4 regions of the Sporomusa rhizae genome follow, and region 4 is predicted to be linked to each of the others. Evidence: riboswitches for the same ligand, from Rfam matches in the RefSeq annotation. Region 4 holds a riboswitch; each other region holds the start of a gene.
What was found. Region 4 has a riboswitch for lysine ahead of SRRS_RS15175 (YfcC family protein). Riboswitches for the same ligand answer to the same signal wherever they lie in the genome.
Positions count from the first base shown of each region.

Region 1: it holds a riboswitch for lysine, as region 4 does, so the genes downstream of both, lysA (diaminopimelate decarboxylase) here and SRRS_RS15175 (YfcC family protein) in region 4, are expected to answer to the same signal.
Region 2: it holds a riboswitch for lysine, as region 4 does, so the genes downstream of both, SRRS_RS26775 (amino acid permease) here and SRRS_RS15175 (YfcC family protein) in region 4, are expected to answer to the same signal.
Region 3: it holds a riboswitch for lysine, as region 4 does, so the genes downstream of both, dapB (4-hydroxy-tetrahydrodipicolinate reductase) here and SRRS_RS15175 (YfcC family protein) in region 4, are expected to answer to the same signal.

Region 1 covers NZ_CP156925.1:3,827,537-3,835,289, reverse strand. Annotated here, with positions in the region: rRNA gene SRRS_RS18145 (23S ribosomal RNA) at 1-1,840, shown strand, start outside; tRNA gene SRRS_RS18140 (tRNA-Asn) at 1,992-2,067, shown strand; tRNA gene SRRS_RS18135 (tRNA-Met) at 2,241-2,316, shown strand; tRNA gene SRRS_RS18130 (tRNA-His) at 2,324-2,399, shown strand; lysine riboswitch at 2,927-3,102, shown strand; gene lysA (diaminopimelate decarboxylase) at 3,256-4,515, shown strand; gene ercA (alcohol dehydrogenase-like regulatory protein ErcA) at 4,695-5,858, shown strand; gene SRRS_RS18115 (ATP-binding protein) at 5,848-6,687, shown strand; gene SRRS_RS18110 (Spo0E family sporulation regulatory protein-aspartic acid phosphatase) at 6,796-6,966, shown strand; gene SRRS_RS18105 (hexokinase) at 7,315-7,753, shown strand, end outside.
Region 2 covers NZ_CP156925.1:5,710,065-5,717,817, forward strand. Annotated here, with positions in the region: gene SRRS_RS26765 (RNA ligase RtcB family protein) at 1-1,006, opposite strand, end outside; gene SRRS_RS26770 (nitrogen regulation protein NR(II)) at 1,372-2,733, opposite strand; gene SRRS_RS26775 (amino acid permease) at 3,153-4,574, opposite strand; lysine riboswitch at 4,686-4,853, opposite strand; gene SRRS_RS26780 (hypothetical protein) at 5,105-5,554, opposite strand; gene SRRS_RS26785 (hypothetical protein) at 5,800-6,708, opposite strand; gene SRRS_RS26790 (hypothetical protein) at 6,943-7,194, shown strand; gene SRRS_RS26795 (glycosyl hydrolase family 18 protein) at 7,323-7,753, shown strand, end outside.
Region 3 covers NZ_CP156925.1:2,576,075-2,583,827, forward strand. Annotated here, with positions in the region: gene SRRS_RS11965 (glycosyl hydrolase family 18 protein) at 1-961, shown strand, start outside; gene SRRS_RS11970 (N-acetylmuramoyl-L-alanine amidase) at 992-1,867, shown strand; gene SRRS_RS11975 (M16 family metallopeptidase) at 2,177-3,430, shown strand; gene dut (dUTP diphosphatase) at 3,443-3,886, shown strand; gene SRRS_RS11985 (hypothetical protein) at 3,972-4,295, shown strand; gene SRRS_RS11990 (YlmC/YmxH family sporulation protein) at 4,306-4,581, shown strand; gene SRRS_RS11995 (general stress protein) at 4,648-5,340, shown strand; lysine riboswitch at 5,442-5,613, shown strand; gene dapB (4-hydroxy-tetrahydrodipicolinate reductase) at 5,814-6,608, shown strand; gene SRRS_RS12005 (aspartate-semialdehyde dehydrogenase) at 6,661-7,692, shown strand; gene dapG (aspartate kinase) at 7,703-7,753, shown strand, end outside.
Region 4 covers NZ_CP156925.1:3,194,346-3,202,098, reverse strand. Annotated here, with positions in the region: gene SRRS_RS15180 (M20 family metallopeptidase) at 1-667, opposite strand, end outside; gene SRRS_RS15175 (YfcC family protein) at 688-2,091, opposite strand; lysine riboswitch at 2,272-2,452, opposite strand; gene SRRS_RS15170 (peroxiredoxin) at 2,732-3,286, opposite strand; gene SRRS_RS15165 (ABC transporter substrate binding protein) at 3,506-5,356, shown strand; gene SRRS_RS15160 (hypothetical protein) at 5,522-5,656, shown strand; gene SRRS_RS15155 (hypothetical protein) at 5,766-6,347, opposite strand; gene SRRS_RS15150 (DUF2325 domain-containing protein) at 7,359-7,658, shown strand; gene SRRS_RS15145 (Rossmann-like domain-containing protein) at 7,686-7,753, opposite strand, start outside.

The sequences.
Region 1 (7,753 bases), 630 kb from region 4:
ATGTTGGCTTAGAAGCAGCCACCATTTAAAGAGTGCGTAATAGCTCACTGGTCGAGAGATTGTGCGCCGAAGATGTCCGGGGCTAAAGCACGGAACCGAAGCTATGGCATGTCTTATGACATGGGTAGGGGAGCGTTCTTATTGGGTAGAAGCATGACCGTAAGGACATGTGGACTGATAAGAAGTGAGAATGCCGGTATGAGTAGCGAAAAGACAAGTGAGAATCTTGTCCACCGAAAGCCTAAGGATTTCTGAGGAAGGATCGTCCGCTCAGAGTAAGTCGGGACCTAAGCCGAGGCGTAAATGCGTAGGCGATGGACAACTGGTTAAAAATCCAGTACCACCTAAAATCGTTTGAGCAATGGAGTGACACAGCAGGGTAGATGAGCGCGAGGATGGAAATTCGCGTCGAAGCTTGTAGGGTGCAGAGTAGGCAAATCCGCTCTGTGAAAAGCCTGAGGAGTGACAGATAGCTGTTAGAGATAACGGCGAATTCATTGATCCCACACTGTCGAGAAAAGCTTCTAGTGAGAAATTAGGTGCCCGTACCGTAAACCGACACAGGTAGGCGGGGAGAGAATCCTAAGGTGCGCGGGAGAACCCTCGTTAAGGAACTCGGCAAAATGTCCCCGTAACTTCGGGAAAAGGGGAGCTTTTACACCGTGTAGATTAGAAACGATCGAAGCGGAAAAGAGTTGCAAAAAAGAGGCCCAAGCGACTGTTTACCACAAACACAGGTGCCTGCTAAAGCGAAAGCTGACGTATAGGTGCTGACACCTGCCCGGTGCCGGAAGGTTAAGAGGAGCGGTTAGAGCAATCGAAGCTGTGAATTGAAGCCCCGGTAAACGGCGGCCGTAACTATAACGGTCCTAAGGTAGCGAAATTCCTTGTCGGGTAAGTTCCGACCCGCACGAAAGGTGTAACGACTTGGGCACTGTCTCAACGAGGGACCCGGTGAAATTGAAATACCTGTGAAGATGCAGGTTACCCGCGACTGGACAGAAAGACCCCATGGAGCTTTACTGCAACCTGACATTGAGTTTTGGTAAATGATGTACAGGATAGGTGGGAGACTTAGAAGATAGGACGCAAGTCTTGTTGGAGTCGATGTTGGGATACCACCCTTTATTTACTGGAGTTCTAACCGAAAGAGTAACGACCTTCGGGACAGTATCAGGCGGGCAGTTTGACTGGGGCGGTCGCCTCCGAAAGAGTAACGGAGGCGCCCAAAGGTTCCCTCAGCGCGGATGGAAATCGCGCGAAGAGTGTAAAGGCAGAAGGGAGCTTGACTGCGAGTCAGACAAGACGAGCAGGGACGAAAGTCGGGCTTAGTGATCCGGTGGTACCGAGTGGAAGGGCCATCGCTCAACGGATAAAAGCTACCCTGGGGATAACAGGCTAATCTCTCCCAAGAGTCCATATCGACGGGGAGGTTTGGCACCTCGATGTCGGCTCATCACATCCTGGGGCTGAAGTAGGTCCCAAGGGTTGGGCTGTTCGCCCATTAAAGTGGTACGTGAGCTGGGTTCAGAACGTCGTGAGACAGTTCGGTCCCTATCCATCGCGGGCGTAAGAGACTTGAAGGGAACTGCTCCTAGTACGAGAGGACCGGAGTGGACGGACCAATGGTGTACCAGTTATTCCGCCAGGAGTACAGCTGGGTAGCTACGTCCGGAAAGGATAAACGCTGAAAGCATCTAAGCGTGAAACCAGCCTTAAGATGAGGTCTGTCATTCGAAAGAAGTAAGGCCCCTTGTAGATCACAAGGTTGATAGGCCAGATGTGTAAGTGGCGCAATCCACTCAGCTGACTGGTACTAATAGGCCGAGGACTTGACTTAAATACCTCGTTTGCACATGTGCAAACATTGTAACCAAATTGCGTAGTCTTTCTTCTGTGAAGTTTTTAGGGAATATATATATTGCCAAAAAGTACAAGTTGCAAACAACTGATAACTGTGGTAAAATATAATTCCTTGAGTGATAAAACATTCCTCGATAGCTCAGTTGGTAGAGCAATCGGCTGTTAACCGATCGGTCGTAGGTTCGAGTCCTACTCGAGGAGCCACTTTTCTAATATTACGGCTTAGACCGTTTAGAACATGTCAGATGCTAGGCGGAGCGAGGACGTCGCCGTAGTCGTACTGGTAAGTACGTCGGAGGGGACGCCCGCAGTGACAACGACGCAGATGACGTGTTATCAACAGTCGTATTTCGAGTCCTGCTCGAGAAGCCTCACATCGCGGGATGGAGCAGTTGGTAGCTCGTCGGGCTCATAACCCGAAGGTCGCAGGTTCAAGTCCTGCTCCCGCAACCATATTATGGTGGCTGTGGTGAAGCGGTTAACACGCCGGATTGTGGCTCCGGTACTCGAGGGTTCGAGACCCTCCAGTCACCCCATTATTTCTAAATTAGAACGGAGATCTATGAAAATAGATTTCCGTTTTGTGTTTTATCCTGATAAAAAGTATAACTTTCGCTGGATAAGAGCAACATCGGCTTCCGCAGTCGCCAAAGGCTCGGCGCAAGCCGTGTTTTTTTTATCCTGTGATACCTATCACTGCATTTTGTTAATTACTCTTTTATACTAATACTAGTAAGTATAAAGGAGTGGACAGTATGAGACTCTGGAAATGGTTTTGCCGTTTGGGAGTAAAGGTTTCAGCGCCAGAAACTTCTTTTTGGCGGAATAGGCAGCGCGAGGTTAAACCGGCTATATCTGGCGTGGAGGTTTGTACTCGTTTATGCGGGCAAGCAGGTTGTCGTTGCGGTGGTACTATACGTGGATTGCATTGTATATGGTCTTATTATCGAGACAAGTAATCGATTCCCTATTTTTGGCAGTGAGAGTGAGAGCGAAATATTTCACTTACGGCATATTGACATTGAAAGAATGTACTGCTATTATATAAACAATTGAATATTGTATATTTGATAGAGGCGCGGTAGACCAAGAGTAAGTATGTAGAGCCGGCAGCGATGAAGATGCTGAAAGGGGCTGACCGCCGAAGTGAGAGTTTTGGCCGAAGACTTTTGCTGGTTTTGTATTTAAGAGATGCAAAACTGTCATCTGAAGGGTTTCAGATGGAGCGCTATCTTGCACAGCGAGTACACTTTTTGTGTCTATAAGCAGTTTGCGGGATTGAGCGCAGACTGTTTTTTATATTATTGGAAAGTATAATCTATTTCTTTCTGATAATGAATTGGTGAGATCAAATCTTTGTATATTAAATTTATTGAAGGGTAGGCGAAAACAATGGCTGAAAAAAAATTGCCGTTTACAAAAGAACAAATAACTGAAGTGATTAAGAAGTACCCAACGCCATTTCATATTTATGATGAGCAAGCAATTAGACAAAATGTTCGTAAGCTTATTAATGCTTTTTCATGGGCTCCAGAATTTAAGGAATATTTTGCTGTAAAAGCTACTCCTAATCCGCATTTATTGAAAATTTTGCGAGAAGAGGGACTGGGAGCTGATTGCAGCTCGTTACCTGAACTTATTTTGGCTGAAAAAGCAGGCATGAAGGGCGAAGAGATAATTTTGACTTCGAATGATACTCCGGCCATTGAATTTGAGAAGGCTCGCGAGTTAGGTGCTATTATTAATTTGGATGATATTAGTCATATTGATTATTTAGATAAACACGCTGGTATTCCGGAGATGATTTCATTCCGTTACAATCCTGGCCCACTACGTGAAGGTGGCAACTCGATTATTGGTAATCCGGAAGAATCTAAATATGGCTTAACTCGCAAGCAATTAATTGATGCTTACCGGATTATGAAAGCTCGCGGCGTAAAGCGTTTTGGTATTCACACCATGGTAATATCTAACGAGCTGGACCCCAATTATTTTATTGAAACTGCCAATATGATGTTCGATCTCATTATAGAGATTTATCGTACTTTGGATATCAAGATTGAGTTTGTAAATTTCGGCGGCGGTATTGGTATCCCCTATCGTCCTGAACAGGAGCCGGTGGATCTTTCTATTATCAGCAAAGGGATTAAGAAAGCCTACGAGACTAAGATTGCAGCAAACGGTCTTGCACCACTTAAAATCGCGATGGAATGCGGCCGTATGATTACCGGCCCATATGGATATTTAATATCGACTGTACTTCATAAAAAAGAAATCTACAAAAATTACGTTGGCTTAGATGCTTGTATGGCTAACTTAATGCGTCCGGCTTTATATGGTGCTTATCATCATATTACGGTGTTGGGTAAAGAAGAATGGCCACTTGGCTATATTTATGATGTTACTGGTTCTCTCTGCGAGAACAACGATAAGTTTGCTGTTAACCGCAAAATGCCAATGATTGACGTCGGTGATGTTCTTGTTATTCATGATGCAGGAGCACATGGTCATGCTATGGGCTTTAATTATAACGGTAAGCTGCGCTCTGCAGAACTTCTGTTGAAAGCAGACGGACAGGTAGAACTTATCCGGCGTGCGGAGACTATGGAAGATTATTTTGCAACACTTGATTTTTCCAGTATTGAAAAGTAATTTAAATAAAAAATTCACTCGGATATTATACCGGGTGATTTTTTTATTTTACAGAATTTGTCAAAAACTAAGTAAAAAATTAGATTTTTTATTTAAATGAATTAAAATATTTACATTTATTTACCATTGGGTGTAAATTTTTGTTACAATTGAAATAACAAAAATACGGGGGGGAAGGTATGACTGCAGCCATTCTTGAATTACGTAAATTTGTTGTACCTGAATTTGTTTTTGGGACTGGTGCTATCGAGCTCGCGGGGCAGTATGCCAGGAACTTTGGTGCCAGAAAAGTAATGGTTGTTACTGATGCTGGGGTGAATAAGGCAGGCTGGCTGGAACCCGTTTTAAACAGTTTGAAAAAGCATTCTCTTTCTTATGTTGTATTTGAGGACGTGCATGTTAATCCCCGTGACTATGATGTAATGAATGGCGCACATATTTTTCGCGAAAATGCCTGTAATTTATTACTTGCAGTCGGTGGCGGTAGTCCAATGGATTGCGCAAAAGGAATCGGTATAGTTTTTTCTAATGAACGCCACATCAATGAATTTGAAGGCGTTGACCAAGTGATCAATCCTATGCCGCCGCTAATTTGCATTCCGACAACAGCTGGCAGTGCAGCTGATATTTCACAATTTGCCATCATTGCTGACAGCATTCGGAAGACAAAAATGGCTATTGTCAGCAAAGCTTTGGTGCCGGATGTTGCGCTGATAGATCCAGTAGTTCTAACGTCCATGCCGCCCTATCTTACCGCTTGCACGGGGATAGATGCTTTATCCCATGCGATTGAAGCTTTTGTTTCAACAGCCAGTTCACCATTAACCGATCTGCATGCTTTAAAAGCGGTTGAGCTGATGAGTAAGTATTTGCCATTGGCGTTGCGTAGTCCTGAGAATATTGAATACCGAAATTATACTATGTTGGGTAGTTTGTCGGCAGGAATGGCATTTTCTAATGCTGTTTTAGGTGCGGTACATGCTATGGCCCATAGCTTAGGCGGGATGTTCGACTTGCCGCATGGCGAATGTAACGCGATACTGTTAAGGCATGTTATGAGATTTAACTTCCCCACTTGCCGGGATCGGTACGAAAAAATCGGTGAGATAATGGGGCTTGATTTTGCTGGTATGGCTGTAGATGATAAGGAAAAGTTGCTCTTAACAAAAATCGAGTCCTTCCTGGAAAAATTGGGTATACACAAAACATTAACAGATATTGGTGTGACTGAAGCCGATATTCCTACGTTAGCTCGCAGCACTGTTTTAGACCCGTGTTTGGCTACCAATCCACGTACGGCCAGCATAAAAGATATTGAGGAGATTTTCCGCCATGCATTATGATTCTAATACCAAGGACCTGCGGGACAAGCTAATAGGGCTTGGTAAAAAGTCTATTCGTAAAAGTTATTATCCGGAACTACAGCAGCGGATGGATGAGTTGGAAAAACTAAATGCCGAGCTTGAACAACGGGTAGCAGAACGGACGGCACAACTGGAAGCCGCCAATAAGGAGCTAGAGGCTTTTTGCTACTCGGTGTCGCATGATTTGCGAGCGCCACTCCGTAGTATTGATGGATTTAGTTTGGCCATCCTGGAGGATTATGGTGACCGGCTGGACGATGAAGGAAAAGAGTATCTAAACAGAGTCCGTTTGGCAAGCCAGCGTATGGCTGAATTGATCGACGGATTGCTAAATTTGTCGCAGCTTAGTCGTAGTCAAATTGTTAAACAGGAAATCGATATAAGTGCTCTTGTTGATGCGGTTGCGCAAATGCTTAAGCAGGCGCAGCCTGACAGGAATGTAGTTGTTACTATTGCGCCGGGACTTAAAGCATACGGAGATACCAAAATGCTACAGATACTGTTTGAAAATCTCCTAGGTAATGCTTTTAAATTTACTACAAAATGTAATGATGCACTGATTGAGGTCGGACAAACTACTGATAATGAAGGTCGCGCAGTTCTTTATGTTAGAGATAATGGTGCCGGATTTGATATGGTTTATGCAGATAAATTGTTTGGCGCTTTTCAGAGATTACATACAGTTCACGAGTTTCCGGGGAACGGAATAGGCTTGGCTACCGTTCAGCGCATTATCAATCGTCATGGGGGACGAATATGGGCTCAAGGCGAAGTCGGTCAGGGAGCGACTTTTTTCTTTAGATTGTAAAAAAAAATGTAAAAAGGCAATATTTTTTCTTCCAAAATAAGGTAACATAGGTTATAATGTTATTTGTTGTTGTTACAACGACACTTTTTCAATTGGAGGTTCCGTCTGTTGTCAAATAAAATCGAAACACTTAACATTCTTGATATAATCGAATATTTGCGCGAACAAATGCATTTTCTTGCTGCGTCTTATGGTTTGTCACACCCTCAGGTATTGGAAGCAAGCCAGTTATTAGATAGCCAGATTAGCAAGTATTATCATTTAGAACGCAATACATAAGCCGTAACTGTATTCAATATTTCAAATAGTAAGCTATTCTGGTTCTTCCTCAGAGGCATATATTGTATAAATCTGAATGGAAGAAGGTTTGATGATGAAATGGTTCAGACTTACTGGAATCGCACTTGTAGGATTTATTATTATAGAGCAATTTTATACTGAATATAATTTTCGTATGCTGGTAGTAGCCGCAAGTATCTTACTTTTGGTGTGGCCGGACTTTAAACGACTTTTGCTGCGTCAATATATATGGTTGGTGAGAGGAGTACGATTCCTGTGTACACCAAGTAAGTATCACGATAAATAAATGCTTTAGCTTGTAGATATACTAGTTGCGGAGGTAATAGCTTGGACAATTTGCACAAGTTTTTAGTAGTGTTGGAAGGCCAACTAGCTGTACCGTGCCGTTTAATGAATAGTATTGCTGCAAGTTTTCGACAGGCTATGCTGGCAGGTTTATCCGGTAAACCCAGTTCGCTTAAGATGCTGCCATCATTTATATCGTGCCCAACCGGCCGGGAACAAGGAAAAATAGTAGCTGTCGATTTTGGTGGTACAAATGTGCGTGTGCTGTTTGTTGAACTAGCCGGAAAAGGGAAGACATATATAATTGATCGACGATTTTTTCCACTAAAAGATAGACTAGGCACGTATGATTATACTGCTTCGTCTGCATCCGGAATCGAATTGTTGAACTTTATCGCCGGTAAAATCGCTGAAATCGTCCCGCCTGATGGAGTATATCCTCTCGGTCATACTTTTTCATTTCCTTGTCATCAGTATGGAG
Region 2 (7,753 bases), 2.5 Mb from region 4:
AAAGGCTATCGATTACAGTATCAATATTTTTGTATGCTTCCGGCGCCTCTTGAAATAATAGGTCGGTATCATGACATACCACCCGACTTTTTAATTTTGTTTGGCGAATAGTATCACGATCATACTTGTTACGGATACGTGATTTGCACAGACTCCTTGCCCACTTCCGGCCAGCACCATGGGACAGCGAAAAGGCCGCCATGGCTGTGTTTTTTGTTGGCTCTACAACATAAGTGAGTGAACCGCGCGAGCCCGGGATAATAATAGGCCCTCTCTCGGCAGACACGGCACCTTTACGGTGAATAAACCTATCGCCTCTTCGCTCAATAAAATTATGCTGACAATCAATTAACTTTTTCGGCCGCGGAGTATATCCCAAATAAGCAAGCAGCTTATTAACTACTATTTTACGATTTCGCGCAGCCCACAACACGGCATTATCATGCTCTGTTAAATAACACTCCACTTGTTCATCATCTGCCGCAAGGCCCTGAGGATTATCATACGTATTCAAAATGCTTTGCCCGTAGCCACGGGAGCCGCTGTGTACTAACAACATTAGCATTGCTTCGTCCAATTGCAGCGCCATACAGACTTCTTTGTCGTAAATTTTATCCACTACCTGAAATTCCACAAAATGGTTACCTCCACCAATAGTTCCTAAGTCATAAATGGGACTTGGCTCTTCATATGGATTATCTGTCTGAATATCGGCTAACTCCCGAATGTTGCTGAGCTTTGTAACCCATCGGTCAAGCTTGAACTTTCTGCTTTCAATCCCCGTGTCATATAGTCCCATCCCGCAACCGATGTCCCCACCAACAATATGTGGATATATTACATCCTCAGAAACTACCACCGCTCCGACCGGTGACTTTCCAGCATGCAAATCCGGCAGTCCCACTGTTTGTACTACCCCTGGCAAGTTTGCCAGTGCTTCTAATTGATTGATGGCCGTCTGTTCTATCCAATTCTTTTCATTCGATATAATTGTTATATTGCTCATGCAATTCCCCTTATTGTTTATTTGTAAAAATAAAAAAAGTCGCAGCAACCAAACTGCGACCCTACTAGCTACCCTAAAAAAGGCAACAAAAAAACACGATAACCTATCGTGCCAAATCAATAAAAATATTAGGCGTGTGGTTGTCTTAAAAAAATACTATTAAATTTCGTTCACCTCGAAAACAGCAATTACCAACATAACAAAGCACCCCTTTTGCCTAATATTTGTATTAATACTATAATATGGCTTTTACCTATGATTGTCAAGACTACTACTCAGGTCGTTAAAAACTCAAATTCTAGTTACCCATTAGCAAAAGACAGGCGTTGTCTCTGGATGTTCCAAAGGCAACGCCTGTCTTTCTCTCATTCTCCCTGATATACAGGCAATGTAATTGTAAATACAGTTCCTTTTCCTACTTCAGAGTTGACTTTTACCGTTCCGCCATGATGCTCGATAATGCTTTGACAAACTACAAGCCCGAGACCTGTCCCATTATCCTTTGTTGTAAAGAATGGTTCGAATATTGTTTCAAATTCATCCACAGGTATACCTTTTCCGTTATCGGCAATTGTCAATTTAACAAAGCCCTCGTCGTACTCGGTCTGTATTATGAGGCGACCGTTTTTACTCATGGCATCCATAGCATTCCGGGTTAGGTTTAAAATTAGCTGCCTGATTTCTTTTCCGGAGGCAAAAACAGGGAGTAAATCTTTGAGGTTAAGATCTAACACAATTCCTTTTTTCATACAGTCAGCATATATTATAGGTTCTAAGCGACGAATTATTTCATTTATGTTTTCCGGGGATTTTTCTACGAACCGGTTCCGTGCTAAGGCCAAAAAATCGTCAATGATCTGATTTGCATGCGCCAATTCCTCTAGCGCGGTATCCATGTATTCGGCTATTTTTCTATCACACTTTTTTTGCGCGAACTGTAGGAAGCCCTGAACCGACGTCATCGGGTTTCTGATTTCATGGGCAACACTAGCCGCCATTTCCCCTACCAAATCCAAACGATTAATTCGTGCCAATTCGACAAGCATTTTTTCGCGTTGCTGATAGGCATTTTCTAATGCTACCCGTTGTTCTGTAATTGTATTTACCAGCGGGATAAGTTCGGGAAAATCCTTAAAGCTCTCAGCACTTGTATTATCCTCTTTAATTTGAGTGATAAGATTATTTATAGCTTTTAATAATCGGTCAAAGATCATCCGCACTAATATAATAGAAATAAACCAGATGAGAATACAGTATATTGTCAACCGGAAAATCATATCGTTTACAGCATTTTGAATATCCGCTGTTTTAGCACAAGCCCATGTGAAACCAATTGTTTCTCCATCGACGTTTATTGGATATTGCAGATTTAGAATCCGGCTGTTTAAAAAATCAATGGAAGGTGTATTCTCCTGTTTTTCTATTTTTCCAGTCTCAAAGATTTTAAAATACCTGTCGTCATATTTTGCTTTATTTAGTTTATCCGGAGTTGGGTCAGTTACGGCTATCACTCGATCCAAATTTCGAGAGTAAATACCCAATCCATAGTTAGGATATTTATTTTGTAACTGGTCAATATATGGCTGGTATTTTGCGTTTAACATTGAAGCCTTATCTTCTTCGTCAAATGCGCCAATTACGTTATCTTCAGCAAATTGATTTCTATAAAACGATCTCTCAACTTCGGAAGCTGCATCCTTTAGTTCATTTTGTAGACTTGTCATCATTAATTGTCGTTCCTGTTCGATATATTGATAACCGACAAAGATAGTTATTGCAGTTATTACTACTGTTATAAGAAGATAAAATTTATGAACTATTGAACTACTCAGTACTACTCCCTCCTTCGAGTAATAATGTTCTGCAATTCACTTGGATATTCCTTCCTTTTTTAGTAAAATTTATCTGAAAAAGGAAAATAAACTCTTTTCTTAAGAAAGACGCAAAAATAACACCCTTCGCCAAAATTTTTATATTTCTATAGGCTAAACTTTACTAAAAAAATAACCGCAACCTTTCAACTTCAACGTAAAGGTGCGGTTATGTTATATGCAGTTAAATCAATACTCTACTAGCCTCTTTATCCTTGTCTACACCATAAGCGCACATGCAAAACAAGACTCTAGGTAACTGATCATAAAACCATCTAATTAGCCGAAGATTGTGAGGTTATATCCTTCTTTTTATTGTGGAACAAGCAGTAGTACAGATAAATTCCGGCTACTACAACTGTACCGGCATACAACACAATATGCTGTGTTTCATCAAAGTACAAGCTGAATATGATTGCGAAATTCAAAATGATAGTCAAAATAGGAACAATGGGATACATCGGAGTCCGGAAAATCAAATCACTAAGCTTACCGCCAAGTTTCTGATACTCTTTGCGGAAATTGATTTGACACCAGGCAATAATAATCCAGATTAAGCACCCCGTCAAACCGGTACTGGACATTAACCAAAGATACACAGTATCAGCAGCATATACCTGAGTCAACAGAGAAAGACCGGCAAGTGCCAGCGTAATTAATACGCCATTGAAAGGAACACCGTTGCTATTGAGCTTTCCAAGCCAGGAAGGAGCAAGGTTTTCCTTAGACATGGACCAGAGAAGACGGGAGCAGGCGTATAACGCGGAGTTACCTGCTGACAATGCAGAAGTAAGTACAACAGCGCTCATAAGGGTATGCGCGAACGGCATGCCGGTACGGCTAAATACATGCGCAAACGGGCTTTCCAATACTCCGGCTTCTTGCCAGGGAATCGTTGCAGCCAACACAAAAATCGCTATTACATAGAACAGGATAATCCGGAAGGTAACACCTTTTATAACCCGGGGAACATTTTTGCCAGGGTCTTCGCATTCCGCAGCGGCAATACCAACAAGCTCAGCGCCTTGGAAAGAATATACTACGGCAATCATTGACAAAAATACGGCAAAGAATCCATTAGGGAAAATATCTGGTCCAATATTAAAATTAGACAAACCAATGGCTCCTTCGTTGCCAACGACACCAAACATTAATGCTGCACCAAAAATAATGAAACCAATAATTGCAGTTACCTTAATACCAGCAAACCAAAATTCAGCTTCACCATAATTTTTAACAGAGATTAAATTTAATACTGCCAAGCCAATGGCAAACGCGGCACACCAAACCCATACAGGAATCTCAGGAAACCAGTTATTAGCAATAATACCCGCCGCCGTAAAATCAGCAGCAATACAAGTCGCCCAGTTAACCCAATACAGCCAGCCGGTCGTAAAACCTGCTCCAGGCGAGATAAAACGGGAAGCATAAGACTGGAATGAACCAGAAATCGGCATAGCAGTAGACAATTCGGCGAGGCTTAACAATACCAGCAGCATAACAATGCCACCAACCGCATAGCCCAGTATAGCGCCAAACGGCCCGGCCTGACTAATCGTTTGCCCCGAACCTAAGAATAACCCGGTTCCGATTGTGCCACCGACAGAAATCATCATTAGATGGCGCGATTTCAAATCCCGCTTAAGACCTTTCTTGTCAGGACACAGTTTCTCAAAATCCACTGTTGCTTCAGACATAATAATTCCCTTCTTTCTACGTCTCCAAAATAAAAAGACAGTCGAAAGCGCGATCGACTGTCTTAATAAAACAGCTCCAGACAACAAAACCATACACTGCTATTGTTGCCCGAATGAGATAGCGCTCCACCATATCGGCGACAGTCGCACAGTTATTCACTGTACGCCCAGCCCAGAGTGCTTGGCGTCATCTGGACTTCGGCAATCAATCCTTTTGCTGCGGCTCATCGCTGCCGCCTCACCGCAGGTACTCATATTAATTGCGCCTCTACTTCATCCTGAAAGGACATCTTAGTATTTTGTTTTTATTTCGAAGACAAAAATTCTTCGTCTCTAATTTTAGTATTATTAATAATTGCTGTCAATAAAAAATCAGCGAAAATATTTCTGAATATTTTATACAAGCTTACATGTTTTGATCATTAATGATTATTTGTATATAAAACCTGACAAAAATCATACAAAAAAGTCCTCAAAGCAGGTGCCCGAAGGTTTTTTTCTCTAAACAACCAACTCTGTATTAGCAGTATTTATCGTTTCTTTAAACCGTCAAGATAATCACAAATTGCAAGAAACTCTTTAATATCGGTAATTCTTTTCAAATCCCGCAGATCAAAAATAATATCTGAGTATTTATGTTTTATAAACTCCATATCATACAGTTCACATTCAACAAAACCATCGCGCCAGCTATGGATATACGGTACAAATTCATCCCAGTTTCGCTCAAAATATTTTACCTTGGCAAAACATAACTGGTATATATAAAATATAACTCGGATAACTGAAGACTTTTTTACAAATTTATGACTGAAAAAAATCTTTTGAGGATATTTGTCCTTAGGCCTTTCCCAAAATAAATCGGTATTACAGTGAAGATCATATTTGCGGAGTACTTTAATCTTTTCCTCATCTAACTCTGCCATCAATATTTTATTTCTTACAATACTATCTTGTGTTTTCAACATTTGATAATCCACCCGCTGAACCTCCTCACCAATAGCTCAGACTTGACTAACTATGCAGCAATATAGGAAATAAACCAAAGGATTCTTTTTATAATAAGTCTATTCGACAAATTGTTGCGATAGCCTTTGTTGCTATCGAATTATTATTTATATATTATCCATTTATTTTATATCATGTATCTGCTATTGCAAAAGAGACTTAACAGCAAAAAAAAACGGCAGCGCTTTCTCCAAAGCATCGCCGTTTGATTTAACTACTAGTTTTCTACCGATATAAGGCAGTCACCTTTAAATATTAGCGAGCTGGTGCCATATTTCCAAACTGATTTCCAGCTTCCATAAGGATCATCAATTATATCTTCGGGCGGTCCCCAGCTAAGCTCTACTTGATTTTTTGTCATTCCCGTATCTACTGAGCCGGCTTCAACCTTATCCCAGACTTCTTGCGGCCAACCCATTCTGGCGCGTGGGTCTTCCGTAAATAGCACTTCCTGCCATGGCTGAGTCTGTTTCCAGGCAGAACTACGTATATTAGTCCAACTATATGCAAGGGGCAAGACCGCTCTTTGCCCATCGACCAAAACAATTAACTGTATTGGCTCGTCGGTACGGATTCCGGCGCGAACTCCAACTACCTGGACCCCGCTGGCAATTTTTACTGCTATTGTTTGCGGCGTGTCACCCCCTAGCTTATCCTCAAGTTCCAAAAATCGCTTTTTCACATAGACTTTTTTGCCAATAAACTGTTTGCGAGCCTGATTCAAGTCGGCTTCCAGCAATAATCCCTCAAGTTGACTACGAACTGTACGGCCTACCAGTTTCATTCCGGTATCTTTCTCTATCATGTAAATTAGATATTCTTTCTGATCGGTACCTGCGGGGAAAACAACCACATTGGTAACCCTGACACGTTTGTAAGCGTGCGCGGCGTAAGGAATCCAGACAGAACGATCTTCAGCCCAACCGCGTTCGGCATCGCCTGTCTTGAAAATCTCATAACCATCTCCCTGTCTGTCAGCAGGCAACGCGTGAAATAGAAACGTCTTTCCCACCCATTGCTCTGGAGGCAAATTGGGCGAAGACATTGCCATAGCTGAAACTCCAGTTAATACACAGCTTCCCAATAACAGCACCATGCAAAGCAAAATTACTCCTTTACGTCTCACTTTCCCCTTCCTCCTTTTTTATCTCAAAATATCCTACGCAAGCCCTAACTTCATTTAGCAGTAAACCGGAATTTTAATTATACTCTTATTTTAAACCCTATTGCGAAATTTTTCCATGTCATATGAACTAGCTAGAACTAATAAGTTTATCAAGGAACCACTTTCAAAAAAGCAGATCTGGCGAAGCACTTGCAACCTTAGTGAATATACTAAGGTATAGAGGAGGGGTACTTCATGGATACCAATCAAGACCCTTTTACTTTTAGCTGCTTGTGTATAGAAGAATTAGAGAGTAAAGCGAGAAAAATAGGCACCTCTAACCGGGGAACTGTATGTGCCGGCAACTCCGTAGTAATCTTCACCATGTTTTTGTTACAAGAAATACTTGAACACCTCGCCTTAAACCCGATCACAAATCTGACCAGTATTATAGCGGTATCGGGGGCTATTGCAAGTTTAAATAGCAGCATAAAAATTGATCCTTAAGTGCAGGGAATTTGATGATCCTGCTACTTTTTTTTGCTGGCAAACGAGACCATAAGAAAGTTACCAGAAATTTATCATGGTTACAAGCCTCCTTAAGTGCTAGTATTAAATAAGATAAGGAGGTAAGGATGCATAAGTTAAAATTAATGGTGGCAGCGTTACTACTAGTAATGTCTACCAGCATTCTTTCACCTGTTCCGGCTCATGCCGTTTCCTTAGACTCACCCACTGTTGAAACCGGTGGTATCTTAGGTGTCTTACTTAACTTACTCAACTCAACCATATTCTCAAGGTTAGACCTATCTGATAATAAACAGGTAAGCACACTGCCACCCGTTTTACCAACAACGCCGACTCCCCCAGTTACCCCGTCAGTAAAAACAAATTCAAAAAAAGAAGTTGTCGGTTTCTATGCCGAATGGCACAGTGATGACCAATCCAGCTACAATGATCTGGTCAAACATCATGATGCCATTAACACGATCGCCCCACTTTGGGCAGGACTAAAAAAAGATGGAACCGTAATCGACCGTGGCGGTGCCAATCATGCAGCAGTAGT
Region 3 (7,753 bases), 620 kb from region 4:
AACTTCGTCCAAAGATTTAGTCGGTTTTTATGCTGAGTGGTGGGGGGAAGATACTTCTTCTTACAACTCCATGGTTAAAAATGCTGATGTAATAAAAACAATTGCGCCGTTTTGGGCGACTATGCAGGCTGATGGGAGTGTTACTGACAGAGGGGGCAATGACCATGCTTCTGTGGTCAAAACAGCTCATCAAAATAACATGACCGTACTGCTTTTAGTTAATAATGCTAAGCAAGATACGGGAACAACGCCAGTGCATACGGTATTGGCGGATCCAGTTCTGAGAACCAGAGCTATCGACAATTTTGAAAAGTATATCAAAAAATATAACCTTGACGGAGTCAACGTTGACTTTGAGATGGTACCGGCGGAAGATAAGGATAATTTGACGGCCTTTATGCGTGAGCTTTACGCCCGTCTTAAACCGCAGGGGTATATAGTTTCCATTGATGTTTTCCCTAAACAGGACGAAACTAATGATGTAGCCGCTGCTTATGATTATGCTGAACTGGCGAAATATGCCGATAAAATTATGATTATGACCTACGACAATCACGGGACATGGAGCGGGGCAGGTCCGATTGCCGATATTAATTGGGTGGAAAGAAATCTAAAGTATGCGCTAAAAGCTATTCCTAAAAACAAGCTTTATTTAGGTATTGCCGCTTATGGCTATGATTGGTCAGCCCAGGGAGTGCAGTCCTTAGAATATAAAGCGATTATGGATTTAGCGCAGCGTTACGGCAAAACGGTTCAGTGGGATGACGCTTCCCAATCACCGTATTTTAGTTATACTGCGACCGATGGTACAGCTCATACCATTTGGTTTGAAAATAGCCAAAGCTTAAACCAAAAGCTGGCACTTATTAATCAATATGATATTGCTGGTGCTGCTATGTGGAAGCTTGGTGAAGAAGATCCATCAGCTTGGAATGTTTTAAGGAAGCAGTTTAATAAGTAGTCTCTACAAAATGTAAATAGGAGGTTCGTTGTGTATAGCAATAAGATATTGGTACTAGCTATGCTTTTCGTTTTAGTATTTAATATAATAGCTCCTGTACAAGTGAGTTATGCCGCATCTTTAGATAATGTTATAGGCACATTGGGAGCCTCAACCGTTCAGGGATATGATGGCGGATCAAATGTTTTTGAAAAGATCTTCGATTTACTGTTTGATAAGATTCTTGGGCCGATACTAAATATTTTCGGTGGTGGAAAGGCGACCACAACTACACCAAACAGTCCGGTAAAAGTAACCCCGCTTCCGCCTAACGACGGAACAGTTTCCAATGGCGACAGTGGTGTCTTAAGGGGAAAAACTATAGTCGTTGATCCAGGACATGGCGGCAGTAATCCTGGTGCGGTAGATAACGGTACTAAAGAAGCTGATAATAATTTAGCCGTTAGTCTTAAATTAAGAGACAAACTGACAAGAGCCGGTGCAAAAGTAGTTATGACTAGAGAAACAGACCGAACAGTTGCACCTGAGGGTAGCTCACTAGGACAGGAATTAGCTAAAAGGGTAGATATTGCCGAAAATAACAATGCAGACATGTTTGTTAGTGTCCACTCAAATTCGAATCCCGATCCCTCTATTTACGGTACTATGACATTTTTCCCTAGCGGTAAGTCGTCTAAGCTGGCATTAGAGGTTCAAGACAACATTATTAGAGAAACCGGTGCAGTTGATAAAGGTACTTCTCCTGCTACTTTCTATGTACTTCGTAATACCACAATGCCAAGTATATTAGTAGAAATGGGTTTTGTTAGTAATCCTAACGAAGCTATTAAGTTACGGGACGATAGTTACCGGAATAAAATTGCGCAAGGAATCTTTAATGGGATAGTCAAGTATTTTAACAGTTAGCTTCATCCGATGACTAACCCCTCTAAGACTCTTTCTTCCCTAAGTGGAAGTTGAGAGCGGTTAAGTCTGGATAAGGCGACTAACCTTCAGATGGGGAAAAATCCCCATCTGAAGATAAGTTTACTTTATAATTATTTTGGAACAGAGATAAGCGTAAACGAATATCTCTGTTTTTTTCTTTAGTAAATTTAGGTATAATAAAGAATATATTTAACTTGGCAAATGCTATATTAAATAGAAGCAGATAGTAGTTAAAACATTTATAGCGAAATTGTAGAGCCTGATGTTGGCTTTGAAGAAGGAGAATTTATGTATCAAAAGTCAGTACTACCTAATGGAATACGCGTTGTATCTGAAACCATTCCGTATGTAAAATCAGTTACCCTGGGAGCTTGGATTGCGACGGGTTCAAGATTTGAAGAGGATCAAAATCATGGTGTGTCCCACTTTATTGAACATCTAATGTTTAAAGGAACAGCCCGTCGTTCTGCTAAAGATATTGCCGAAACTGTAGATGCCGTGGGTGGCCAGCTTAATGCATTCACCGCTAAGGAATGCACTTGCTACTACTTAAAAGTTTTGGATTCTCATGCTGATTTGGCTATGGATATTTTAAGTGACATGCTGTTAGCATCCAAATTTGCTGAAGACGATATTGATAAGGAGCGACAAGTCGTACTTGAAGAAGTTCACATGTACGAGGATTCACCGGATGAATTAGTTCACGACATTCATTTAGATACAATCTGGCCTGACCATGTGCTGGGAAGAAATATTTTGGGTACAATTAATTCAATTGAAAGGTTCAATCAGGATATAGTAAGGGCATATTACCGGGATTTTTATACTCCGGATAATGTAGTAATAGCAGCAGCTGGAAATATAACCCATGATGAATTGGTAAAGTTGACATCCCGTTATTTTAGCGATTGGAAAGGTCAACGGAGAAAGTTCGACATAAGCGCGCCAACCTTTGTGCCTTCTAATACAATTATTAATAAAGACACGGAACAAGTTCACGTATGTTTAGGGACTTTAAGCGTACCCCAGGATAATCCGGAAATTTATCCGGTGCATATTCTTAATAATATTTTAGGCGGAGGAATAAGTTCCCGACTGTTCCAAACTATTCGTGAAGAAAGAGGTCTGGCATATTCTATTTATTCTTATCAAAGCAACTATAGGGATGCGGGACTGCTTACCATATACGCCGGAACGCGGCCCAGTAACTTAAACCAGGTATTAGACTTGATTGTGGAAAATTTGAAAGAATTGAAGAAACAAGGTATAACAGAACAGGAGTTAATTAAGTCCAAAGAGCAGATAAAGGGAGGATTGCTTTTAGGCTTAGAAAGCTCGAGCAGTAGAATGTCACGTATTGGCAAGATGGAAGTTACTTTAGGAAAGTTCATATCTTTGGAAGAGGTTGTAACTAAAATTGATAAGGTAACCTTATCAGATGTCAATCGAATGATAGCTAAGATGTTTTCCAGTGGAAATTTATGTTTTACAGCCTTAGGGCCGGTTGATAATACAAGCATTACTGCAAATTTAGATATATGAGAGGCAAATAAAATGATAAGAGGTTTTGAAGTAGTAACTCAATATAAAAACTGCAATATAAGTTTACCTGTGCGTAAAACGACCCGGAGCGCCGGCTATGACATTACTGCCGCCCAGGATGTTACATTAACTCCTGGTGAAGTTACCCTGATTCTGACCGGAATAAAAGCTTATATGCAAGATGACGAATATTTAGGTATTTATATTCGGTCCGGATTAGCTGTAAAGCATAGTTTAAGCCTAATTAACGGGCAAGGAATTATTGATGCTGATTACTATAATAATTCAGAAAATGAAGGTCATATTTTTATTGGCATATTTAATCATGGTGCTGAGCCTGTATCTGTAACAAAAGGAACTAGAATAGCACAAGGTATTTTTTATAAATATTTGAAAACCGATAATGATTATGTCACAGAAATTCGTTCGGGTGGGCTAGGAAGTACCGGGCTATAACTATAAATAGGTTATTTCGGAAGTTTTTTCATAACTTATTCTAGAACGCCATATACATTGGTAGAAGCAGTTAGGGGGTGCTACCATGTATACATGGGCAATGTTGGTTCTAATATTGCTTATGGTTCTGGGATCAATTTGGTTACGGGTCTATCATTTCCGTGCATCTCTAGATTCTACTGCACCAAAATTTGAACCCAAGCCATCTCCTGTTTCTACTGCTATACAAGATTTAGTAGCTACAGCCGGAGGAGTATATCTTTCCTTGGTAATGATTGTTTCATTTTTAAAAATTGATCTGCCGGAAAGAATAACCCTTAGTATTCTTGCTTTCGATCCTCTGGCAATGACTGCTGTCGGCGTAGCGGTTATTCAGCCGGTATTTATCAAAATCTTTGGTGGTAAGTAGGTGTGAAGGTATGCGCATAAGTGAAATGGCTGGTAAAGAAGTTATTAATTTGGGAGATGGTGCTCGATTAGGTATTATTGGTGAGTGTGAACTTACTTTCGACAGTCGGACGGGTGTTATCGGGGGGGTGTTATTGCCTCAGAAAAAGGCAATTTTTAACTTTCTGGGCGATGGTCAGATAACCATGATCCCTTGGCAAGCTATTAAGCGCATTGGTGATGAAGTGGTAATTGTCGATTTGAATAATGCTTATGACCGCATTTATTCAAGGCTTAGCCGAGAATAAAAAGTTTGCTGCTGGTCAAACCTAACATTAGGTTGCATATAAGACTAATGTTAGGAGGTTTTATTGATGGTAATGACAAATAATGGTAATATGAACAATCAGACTTCAAACCAAACGATGTCTCAAACTTCGGGACAGGCAGGAAGCGCCTTGGTCAGTAGTTATACAAATGCTCAAACGCAGACAGGAAGCAATGCAAACCAACAAGCCAATACCAATGCTAATGCTAATACCAGTGCCAGCGCTAATGCATCACAACAAGGCAATCAGCAAAACGTGAAAAGCGTAATAGGAGTATTTAACTCTAAGTCTAATGCTGAACAAGCGGTTAGTGCCCTTAGAAATCAAGGATTTACAACAGAAGAAATTAATATTGTATCTAAGAATCATAATAAGAGAAATCGGCAGGATGACGAATTTTATGAAGATGACGTTACTGATGGTGCTCTAACAGGAGGAACCCTCGGTGGTATCGGGGGGCTGCTTTTAGGTGCCGGTGCTTTGGCTATCCCAGGCGTGGGACCAGTAATTGCGGCAGGCCCAATCGCAGCTGCTTTGAGTGGAGCAGTGGCTGGCGGTATTGCTGGTGGTTTAATTGACTGGGGTATTCCGGCAGAGGCAGGCAGACGGTATGAACAGGAAGTAGCTCAGGGCGGAATACTTGCGGTTATTCGTGCTGATGCAAGTAAAGCGAATCAAGCGGCTCAGCTTCTTAGACAAAACGGCGCTAAAGATGTTGAGATGCATGCAGTTAAATAGAGCCTTTTAGTAAGGTTTATTACAGTTTTTCAATATTTATTGACAATGTTGGAACCTTTAGTATAAAATGTGTATAAAATGAATAAGCAACATCCTGTACAGGATGAAGTAGAGGTGCGGGAGTCAAGAGTACTTTCAGGGAGAGTGGCATCAATGAACTGAAAGGAAAGGGGTAACCGCCGAAGTAAGAAGAGACTGCCGAGTCTTCTTACTGGTCTTACATCAAATAGGTTTAAGACTGTCACCATAACTTGGTGGAGCGCTATCTCATCTGGTCGGGGGAAGTATAGATATATTTTCCTATGGTCAGAAAAGGCTGTATTAGCAGCCAGTGAGAAATGCGCTCACTGGCTGCTTTTTATTTATTCTTCCAAGAGTTATATTCTTTTGGTATAGGTCAAACTGGATGGGAGCGGGTTGCTCCTGCCGGATTTGGTTTAGTCAAGTTATCTTTAACAGGAGGTGCATAGCGCTTGATTAGAGTGATGGTATGCGGTGCTTATGGTAAGATGGGACGGGAAGTATTACAGGCGGTTCATAAAGATCCACAGTTGAGTGTAGTTGGAGCCGTGGATATAAACTCGGACTTTGCTGATGTAGGAGACATTATTGGTGCCGGAAAAACAGGAGTAACTGTGGGCAATGACCTAATTACTGTTATTAATGAAACAAAACCCCAGGTTATGGTTGATTTTACTAACCCCGAATCAGTAATGAATAATATAACACATGCTATTAAGAATGGAGTATGCCCAGTTGTTGGCACTACTGGTCTAACAGAAGCAAATATTAATGAAATTCGTGAACTATGTACAACTTCTAAGGTAAATGCAATTATTTCGCCAAATTTTTCAATCGGTGCGATTCTGATGATGAAATTAGCGCAGGAAGCGGCAAAATATTTACCACAGGTTGAGATTATTGAAATGCATCATGACCAGAAGTTGGATGCTCCTTCGGGAACTGCGCTTAGAACTGCAGAGTTAATTGCTAATGTCCGTGGTGAGATGCGCCAAGGACATCCTAACGAAGTAGAAAAGTTAACCGGCGCCAGAGGCGGCAATTTGGCCGGGATTAGGCTGCACAGTGTTAGACTACCAGGCTATGTTGCTCATCAGGAAGTCATTTTTGGCGGGTTAGGTCAAACGCTGACAATTCGTCATGATTCAATATCCCGCGAATCATTTATGCCAGGTGTTGTACTGGCTTGTAAAAAAGTACTGACTGTTGATGGACTGATTTGTGGTCTCGAGCATATAATGGGCTAAAGTTTGGCGAAGTAGCACAAGATAATGTTAAAATTATGGGGGAGTGATTTGCATGAAAAAGTATAATGTAGCAATCTTAGGAGCAACTGGAGCTGTTGGCCAAGAGTTTTTGAAACTAATAGAGGAACGTAATTTTCCATTTAATGAATTGAAGCTGTTGGCTTCTGAACGCTCTGCCGGCAAAACAATTGAATTTATGGGTAGAAGTTACATAGTCGAGGAGGCAACACCAGATTCTTTCAAAGATGTACAAATTGCTTTATTTGCCGGCGGTTCAATAAGTAAAACGCTAGCACCCGAGGCTGCAAAGCGGGGCGCCGTTGTTATCGATAACTCCAGCGCATTCCGTATGGACCCTGATGTACCATTGATAGTACCAGAAGTTAATCCGGAAGCTATAAAAAATCATAAAGGAATTATCGCTAATCCAAACTGTTCCACTATTATTATGGTTATGGCTTTGAAGCCTATCTACGATGCTGCTAAAATTAAAAGAATTGTTGTGTCGACATATCAGGCAGTGTCCGGTGGAGGTAAAGAGGCGATAGATGAGCTGACAGATCAAGTAGAATCACTTGTAGCAGGGCGTTCTGTTGAAGCTAATATTCTGCCAAGTGCTAGTTTACCAAAACATTATCAGATAGCATTTAACCTGTTGCCCCAAATTGATGTTTTTGTGGAAGATGATTATACAAAAGAAGAAATGAAGATGGTACATGAGACTCACAAAATTTTAAATGACTATTCTATAGGAATAACCGCTACGACTGTAAGAGTGCCGGTATATCGCAGTCATTCTGAATCAATCAACATAGAGTTAGCTGATGCATTATCTCCTGAAGAAGCAAAACAACTACTCGCTAAGTTCCCTGGTGTAATTGTACAAGATAGCCCGTCTGAAATGCTGTACCCAATGCCTTTATATACTTCTGATAAGAATGAAGTATTTGTTGGCCGCATCCGCGTAGATAAGACTGTGACACATGGCCTGAATATGTGGGTAGTGGGTGATCAAATTCGGAAAGGTGCAGCGCTTAATGCTGTACAGATTGCTGAGTATATGATCGAGCATAATTTAATTTGAGGTGTAGAAAATGCGTATAATTGTCCAGAAATTCGGGGGAACGTCGGTAGCTTCACCCGAA
Region 4 (7,753 bases):
CTACGCCGCCTTTGGTAATAATACCATGAATTCGTACATCTGATGTGACGTGTTGACGCAGGGCGTTTATTCCATTAAAGGTTTGGATAACGGCATCTAACGCGTTGATGCCTTTTTCCGGGGCCGCAGCAGCGTGGCTGGTTTGTCCTTTAAACTTAAATTGGAGAGCGTCCATGGCTAGTGAGACGCCGCTAGTATGTGTTTTACCATGTGGATGGACGATAAGTGCCGCGTCAACATCAGCCAAAATTCCATCACGAGCCATGGCTACTTTAGCACCCATTGTTTCCTCGGCCGGTGTTCCCAAGACAACAACCCGACCGCCAATGTCGCTGAGAAGTTTACTAAGACTAATTCCGGCGCCAACGGCCATAACACCAATCATATTATGACCACAGCCGTGTCCAATCTCCGGCAAAGCATCATATTCGCCAAGAAAGGCAATCGTCGCCCCGGATTTGCCCGAATCATAAACAGCCTTAAACGCCGTTTCATAACCGCAAATATTCATCTCAACGTTAAACCCATGTTCCTTCAACAGTCCGGTAAGCTTGGCGGCAGATTGAAATTCCTGCATGCCCAGCTCAGGATTGTGACCAATGGAATCACTAAGATTAAATAAAACTTCTTGCAATTTGTCAACTTCTTGCGAAATTCTACTTTTCATAATGTCAGCTCCTTATATCCTTAGAACGGACCCCAGTTCATTATGATTGCCGGGGTGATTGCTAGTATACACATAATAAAGAAAACAACTTGAAGTGGCAGAACCCATTTGGCCCATTTTGACCAAGGAATGCCTGCCATCCCCAAACAGCCGATAAGCACGCTGGATGTAGGGAAAATCATGTCGGTAAAACCATTGCCAAACTGATAAATAAGGACAGTGGTTTGCCGGGTTATCCCGACTAAGTCTCCCAACGAGGACATAATCGGAATAGTGAGCGCAGCCTGGCCGGTACCGGAACTAACGAAGAAATTAATGATTATTTGAACCACAAGCATAGCATACCCGGAAACTAAAGCGGGCAGACCAGCTAGGGGAGCTGCCATGGAGTATAAAATGGTGTCAATAATTTTGCCGTCAGTAGCTAAAACAACAATCGCACGCGCCAGGCCACAAATAATTGCTGTACCAACCATATCTTTGGCACCAATGGTAAAGGCTTCGGCAACATCATTAACGCTCATCTTGGCAACTACGCCGGACAAAATTCCACAACCCAGAAAGACGGCGGCAATTTCGTCTATGTACCATTCCCATTGTAATACACCGAAAACGATAAGTACCATACTGGCCGTAAGTAATGCTAAAACTCCCTGCTGACCTGTTGTCATAACTGCATCGCTTTCGTTTAAATGCTGTAATTTTTCCCGGGTAATTTTATCTTCCTCGTAAGTAGGACTAAGTTCAGGGTTGGCTTTAACCCGTTTGGCATACCACATGACAAACGCAATGGCGATTACTGTGCTTACTAGCCAAACTCCGGTGCGATATTCGATTCCGGAGAAAGCCGGCAATTCGGAAATACTTTGTGCGATACCGACTGTGAACGGATTAAGCATAGCTCCGGAAAAACCGGTAGTTGCAGCAAGAAAAGGGATACACATGCCGGTTATCCGGTCATAGCCCATTAGCAAAGCCATTGGCACAAATATACCGACAAACGGGATGGTTTCCTCTGACATTCCGAATACGGCGCCGCCAATGGAGAAGAGTGTCATAGTTATTGGAATTAGTAAAATTTCTTTACCTTTCAGCTTTCGAATCATTCTCATGATGCCGGCGTCAATAGCGCCCGTCTTTTGAATAACGGCAAAGGTACCACCAACAATTAAAATAAAGCCAGAAATATTAGCGGCTTTTTCCATACCCTTTAACGGGGACATAAACACTTCTTTAACACCTTGTGGTTTACTTTCTACCTGGTGGTAAGTATTAGCCACAACAACGGTTTTGCCAGCTTTATTTTTGGCACGATCATATTCACCGCCTGGTACAAACCAGGTTGCGGCTGCTACCAATAGTATAATGGCAAATATAATGGCAAATGTATGGGGCATTCTAATGGATTCTGCTTTTTTTTGCAATTTGGATCCTCCTGTTATGTAATTTAAAGTGAAATGCTATATATTTTAGCAAGGTGCTTACCTTGGTGTTTTTGGGAATAAGCTGCGGGCAATAGTATGTCGTTTATTAATAAACAGGAAAATAAAAACGGTTGTGAGCGCATTCCACAACCGTTTAAGGAAACAAAGTCAACTTTCCAACTGGTATATAGCGCTCCGCCTCAAGAAATCATTTTGGGCGACAGTCAAGTATTTATTCAATAACAAGACCAGCAAAAGTTTTTAGCATAACTTTTACTTCGGCGGATATTCCTTTCAGCACAGCTCATTACCTGCTGGCTCACTGTGTCTACTGATAATACTCCGCTCCTCTATATGAAAATAGTATTATTCATTTTATCATACAATCTATGCTTTTACTTATATACTATATTGAACTGTATATTTCCTGCCCTAATTTTAAAAAAAAAGAGGAAATATGTAAGATTTCGGTTTGAAAAGTGGAAAAATCCGCTATTTTGCCTTACGGCTTGAAAAGCGGATTTTATCTTAAGACTCTGATATTTAGTTTTTTAAATTATATATATTCATGTATATAGGAGGCATAAGCCAACCCTTATGAATATTAATACACCATTATTTACCTTTAGTTTTTTTGCCGTTAGATATTTCCGGCTATTTGAATATCACTATATATACCAGCCATTCCGGGGTGCCAGTTAGCAGGTTCAAGCTGATTGGTCTGGTCGTACAACTGTAACCCCTGAAGTATTCGCAATACTTCTTTTATTTCCCGGCCAATTTCGTCCGGATAGACCGCGTAGTGTCGAATTATATTGTTTGGATCAATTAGGAATGTTGCCCGATACGATGTACCTTTGGAAGGAGAATAAACATTATATGACCTACACACGTCACCGTTACGGTCAGATAAGAGAGGAAAAGTGGCTTGGGCCGCATGAGGCGAGACTTCGGCGAAGACCTTATGAGCCAGAACACTGTCGGTACTAATTGCCAGAACTTCTGCTCCGCAATTTTGAAATTCATGATATAAGTCAGCAACTGCTGACAACTCTGTTGGTCAAACAAAACTGAAGTCTGACGAGTAAAATAATAGAAAAGTCCACTTCCCTTTATAATCGTAAAGGCAGATATCTTGCTGACTTTTTTGATAATACGCTGGAAGACAAAAGTTTGGTGCAGATGAGTTGAGCATAGCGAATCCCCTTTCTACCTAAAAGTGTAAGCTTATTATTTCCAAGACAAGCAAATCTAAACAATAATCGCAATAACGCAAACAATGATTTAACGTAAGACTAACTCCAAAACAACATAATGTAAATTTATGTTATATATTGGAGGAATTAACAAGTTGTATGGCGAAGAATAGCTAAAAATTTAACTGATTGTAACATTTATTTGGGAGCATTTGTTAATGAATGATTTCTTTATTCTACGTTGTTTTCGTTGGCGAATTAACTTGGTTTTGTTAGCTGTTATTGTAGTTATTTTTATTTTAGGAACTAACACTGTTTGGAGCGAACAGGCTATAGGGACAAGGACAAAAAGGGTACTGATTATTTCTTCCTATAGCTCAGATTTTCCCGCCTATGCTTTATTTGCGGATGGCATAAGGCAACGGTTGGCGGAAGACCCGAACACTGCGTTTCAGATATTTCATGAGTCATTAGATCTTTTGCGATTTTCAAACAATGATAGCTTTATTGAAAACCTTGAAACTGTACTTTGGCAGAAATATAGAAACAGTCGCCCGGATATAATTATTGTTCACGGGGAGCCGGCTACGCATTTTGTTAAGCAATATGGGACTAAAATATTTGGGGATACACCAACTATTTTGGTAGCTTATGCGTACTTTCAGGAAATGAATAGATACCGGGAATTACCAACAAACTATACCGTTATAGCTCCTTTGCTTGAAAATACGGATAAAGCATTGCAGCTAATTCTTGATCTAAAACCGGATACTAATAAAATTTATATTGTGCTTGGTGCGAGTGCTATGGAGAAAAATACACTGCAAAATATAACGCAGCAATTTTCACTTATACCAGAATGCACTGAGCTTATCTATCTTGATGATTTAGCCTACCAAGATATGATTGAGTATATACAAGAGATAAGAGGAAATGCTGCAATTCTTTTTCTGACCTTTCAGCAGGATGTAAATGGAGTAGGCTATGTTCCTACTGATGTAATCAAAGAGATTTCTAAAGTAGCGCAAGTACCGGTGTTTGGGCTATTGCAACCTTATATAGGGAGCGGTTGCATCGGTGGTTATATGATAAATACCAAGTCTTTATCGCGCCAAGCCGCAGATAGTGCGGTGGATATTTTACAGGGAAAAACGGCTAAAGATTATCCGGTCGAAATTATTAATACCGGATCCTATTGGTTTGACTGGCGGGAAATACAACGCTGGGATATCGATGAGGCTAGTCTGCCGCAAGGCAGCCTTGTTATGTACCGCCCAACAAACTTTATGTATGTTTACAAGTGGTACATCGTGGGCGGAGTGGTACTGTTTGCTATTCAAACTATCATCCTCGTTCTGCTAGTAAAAAACTTGAGGAAAAGGAAGAGAGCTGAGCAGGAGCTGATACGTCTTGATCGGCTTAATATAGTTGGTGAAATGGCGGCTAGTATAGGGCATGAAGTACGGAATCCACTAACTACAGTGCGTGGTTATTTACAGATTTTTCAGCGTAAAGAGAAATTTATCGAACATAGAGAGCAACTTGCGACAATGATTGAAGAGCTAGACAGGGCTAATACCATTATTACAGAATTTTTATCACTTGCTAAAAATAAGAAAATTGACTTGCAGCCTGGTAATTTGAATGCCACGATCCAAGCTCTCTTACCCTTATTGAAGGCAGAAGCTCTTCATTTCGGGAATGAAATTCACGAAGAAATAGGACATATCCCCATGTTTAATTTTGATGATAAGGAAATACGACAGCTTATCCTTAACTTGTCGCGAAATGCTTTTGAGGCTATGGACGCGGGTGGTATATTAACGGTAAAAACTTATTTTGAAAACGAGAAAATCGTACTTGCTGTTAAAGATACCGGCAGTGGCATACCAAAAGAAATTTTAAATAAGTTAGGTACCCCATTTGTTACGACTAAAGCTAGTGGAACTGGTTTAGGATTACCGGTATGTTATCGAATTGCCGATAGACACGGAGCTAAAATAGATATTAGTACCGGCTTAGAGGGAACGACGTTTACGCTAAGATTTCCCCCAGTTAACCCGATTTGATAAAAAATGTGCCCCCGTTAATTAAGCGGCTGCTTAGATAACGGGGGCATGGCGTATTATAGAATCATTTGCCGGCATTCTGATGCGCATGACCTGCAAATTTATAGAGATGTAATTTTTATTTTATCCTTATGTTGCGGGAAGACTAAATCTGGGGGTGATTACATGCCTAGAAAACATAAAAAACTAGGAAAAAAACTTAGACCAATTGTTCCGAAGACAACATGGCGGGATGGTGCCTATCTGGATACTTTAAAGCAATTACAGGAAGAAAGGGAAGAAGATTCGCAGTCTTTTTGATTTAATACAAAAGGCCACGCTGGCAACTTGCAAAATGCTGGCATGGCCTTTTAGGATTGAGAGAGATTAATTTGATTCTTGTGGGTACTTTTTAGATCGCGGTAATAGTCTAATGTCCAAATTGGCAGACGATACCACAAGTAAAAGAATCTGCCATTTTCAACGCCAAAATTTCAATCTGATCAAATATACTAATACTTTTATTAAACTTCTTGTTAAGTATTGCAACGGCTTCATCTTTTGTCAGAGCAAGATGTTTGAACCACATATCCCTCATGTCTTCATAGGACCAGCAATCGTTAATTTGGGCTAAAAAGCAGGCAATTTCATCTGCATTCTTATACCAGCGTCTTTCCGCATTTTCAGCAGTTTTGCTGTTGCCAGCCTTTGCTGCAGTTACAAGTTCGGCGGCAATCTTTAGATGATCAGTGATCAGTCTTCCAAATTCATCAGCAATTTCATCATCGTAAAAGCGGGAGAACACTTTCGCAAAATCAGGTGCATTACGGAGAAGGCGATTTGTTGTAGCTTCTAAATCAGGTGAACCAAAGGCAATAGCCAATATAACCATTCTTGTCCAGTAGATGTGCTGTTCCCAAAGCAGGCGAAAACAATTACTAAGTTGAAATTCCATTTTACTTACACAGCAATTACCATAGCCGGAGCTAGTATATCCATAATTTTTAGGCATTTTTCCTACTCCTTACACTTAGTTATGGTACATAATATGCATATGCTTTACATTTTGTGCAAATTTACTTGTGATCATAAATAATTATGGTGAGATTAGTTTAAGCACAATTACTGGTTCATGCATACAATATGATAGCTATACTTTTACAAAGGAGGGATTTTGTATGGATAGCCGACAATCTAGTATCGGTTCGAATTTCTTTTGTAACAGTAGTTTGATTTGGATAATTATTATCCTTCTCAGCTTGTTTTTCTTATTTGTAAATGAGACCTTCTAGTTAAATCCCAGGCGCCTAACGACGCTTAGTGCAATAAGAAAGCTAATTCCTTTTGGTTTTTAGGAGATAGTAAACTTTATTTACAATCCTTAATCTTTGGTATTACATGTAAAAAAGCAACAGCAAGTCGTTTTCTGGAACATGATTATGGGAGTAAGAATAATATAAAATAGGTTAACTGAAATTTATCACAAGGAGGAATGGGGATGTTTTGGAGTACTAATAGAGAGCTGTGGTTTGTAGTTTTGGTTATTGCTTTATTTATCCTTTTGTTTCCAGAGTTTGGAGATTCAACTTCCTGTACGTAAAAAGTCTTGCTTAAAGTTTAAGGAGAGGTTTTGACTTGAAATTTACAAACTTAATATACTTACCTGTTAGCTCCGTATTTTCTACAGTATAAAGGCAGACATCAACCCAGCTTGAGGGTTGATGTCTGCCTTTGTGCGTATTAGCTTACAGTATGTCATAATTTTTAGTCTCTCAAAAGGTTAACATATCTTGACAACAGAGAGTTGATATAATAGAATATAAATGAGAATGAATATCAATTGTGCAATTTAATGGTATGCTATTATAATCTTTGCAAGGCAAAGGTTTTTATTTCGAGTATTAATTGATAATGAATTTCATTATCAATTAATACTCGAATTCGGTGGCTTGAAGGCAAAGGAAAATTGCCTAATTACTGGTGTTTAAACGTAGTTGGAATTACATAAGAATGGGGTGAGATCATGTCAATAGTAGTTATTGGTGGAGACTATCTTGGTGGGATTGAAAAGAACCTTTATTCCGTGGGAGTTACCGAATTAATACATATTTCCGGTCGAAAAGCGTTAGACAGGAATAAAATTAATCTACCTAAAGCCACAGCTTTTGTCTTAGTATTAACTGACTATGTAAATCATTGTACGGCTAAAAGTGTGAAGTGTGTGGCTAAATCCCGTTCAGTACCTTTGGTTTATGCCAAGAGATCATGGAGTGCGGTTGAGGAGAAACTTAGAGAGGGGAAGTACATTGCTGTTAAAAACTGATTGCCTGTTTTATAAAGATAAGGTGGCTTAACGACCACAGAAACAAATTCTATTTAGATTAAACATGTTTGCCAGACCTGCAGCAGTAACTCCAT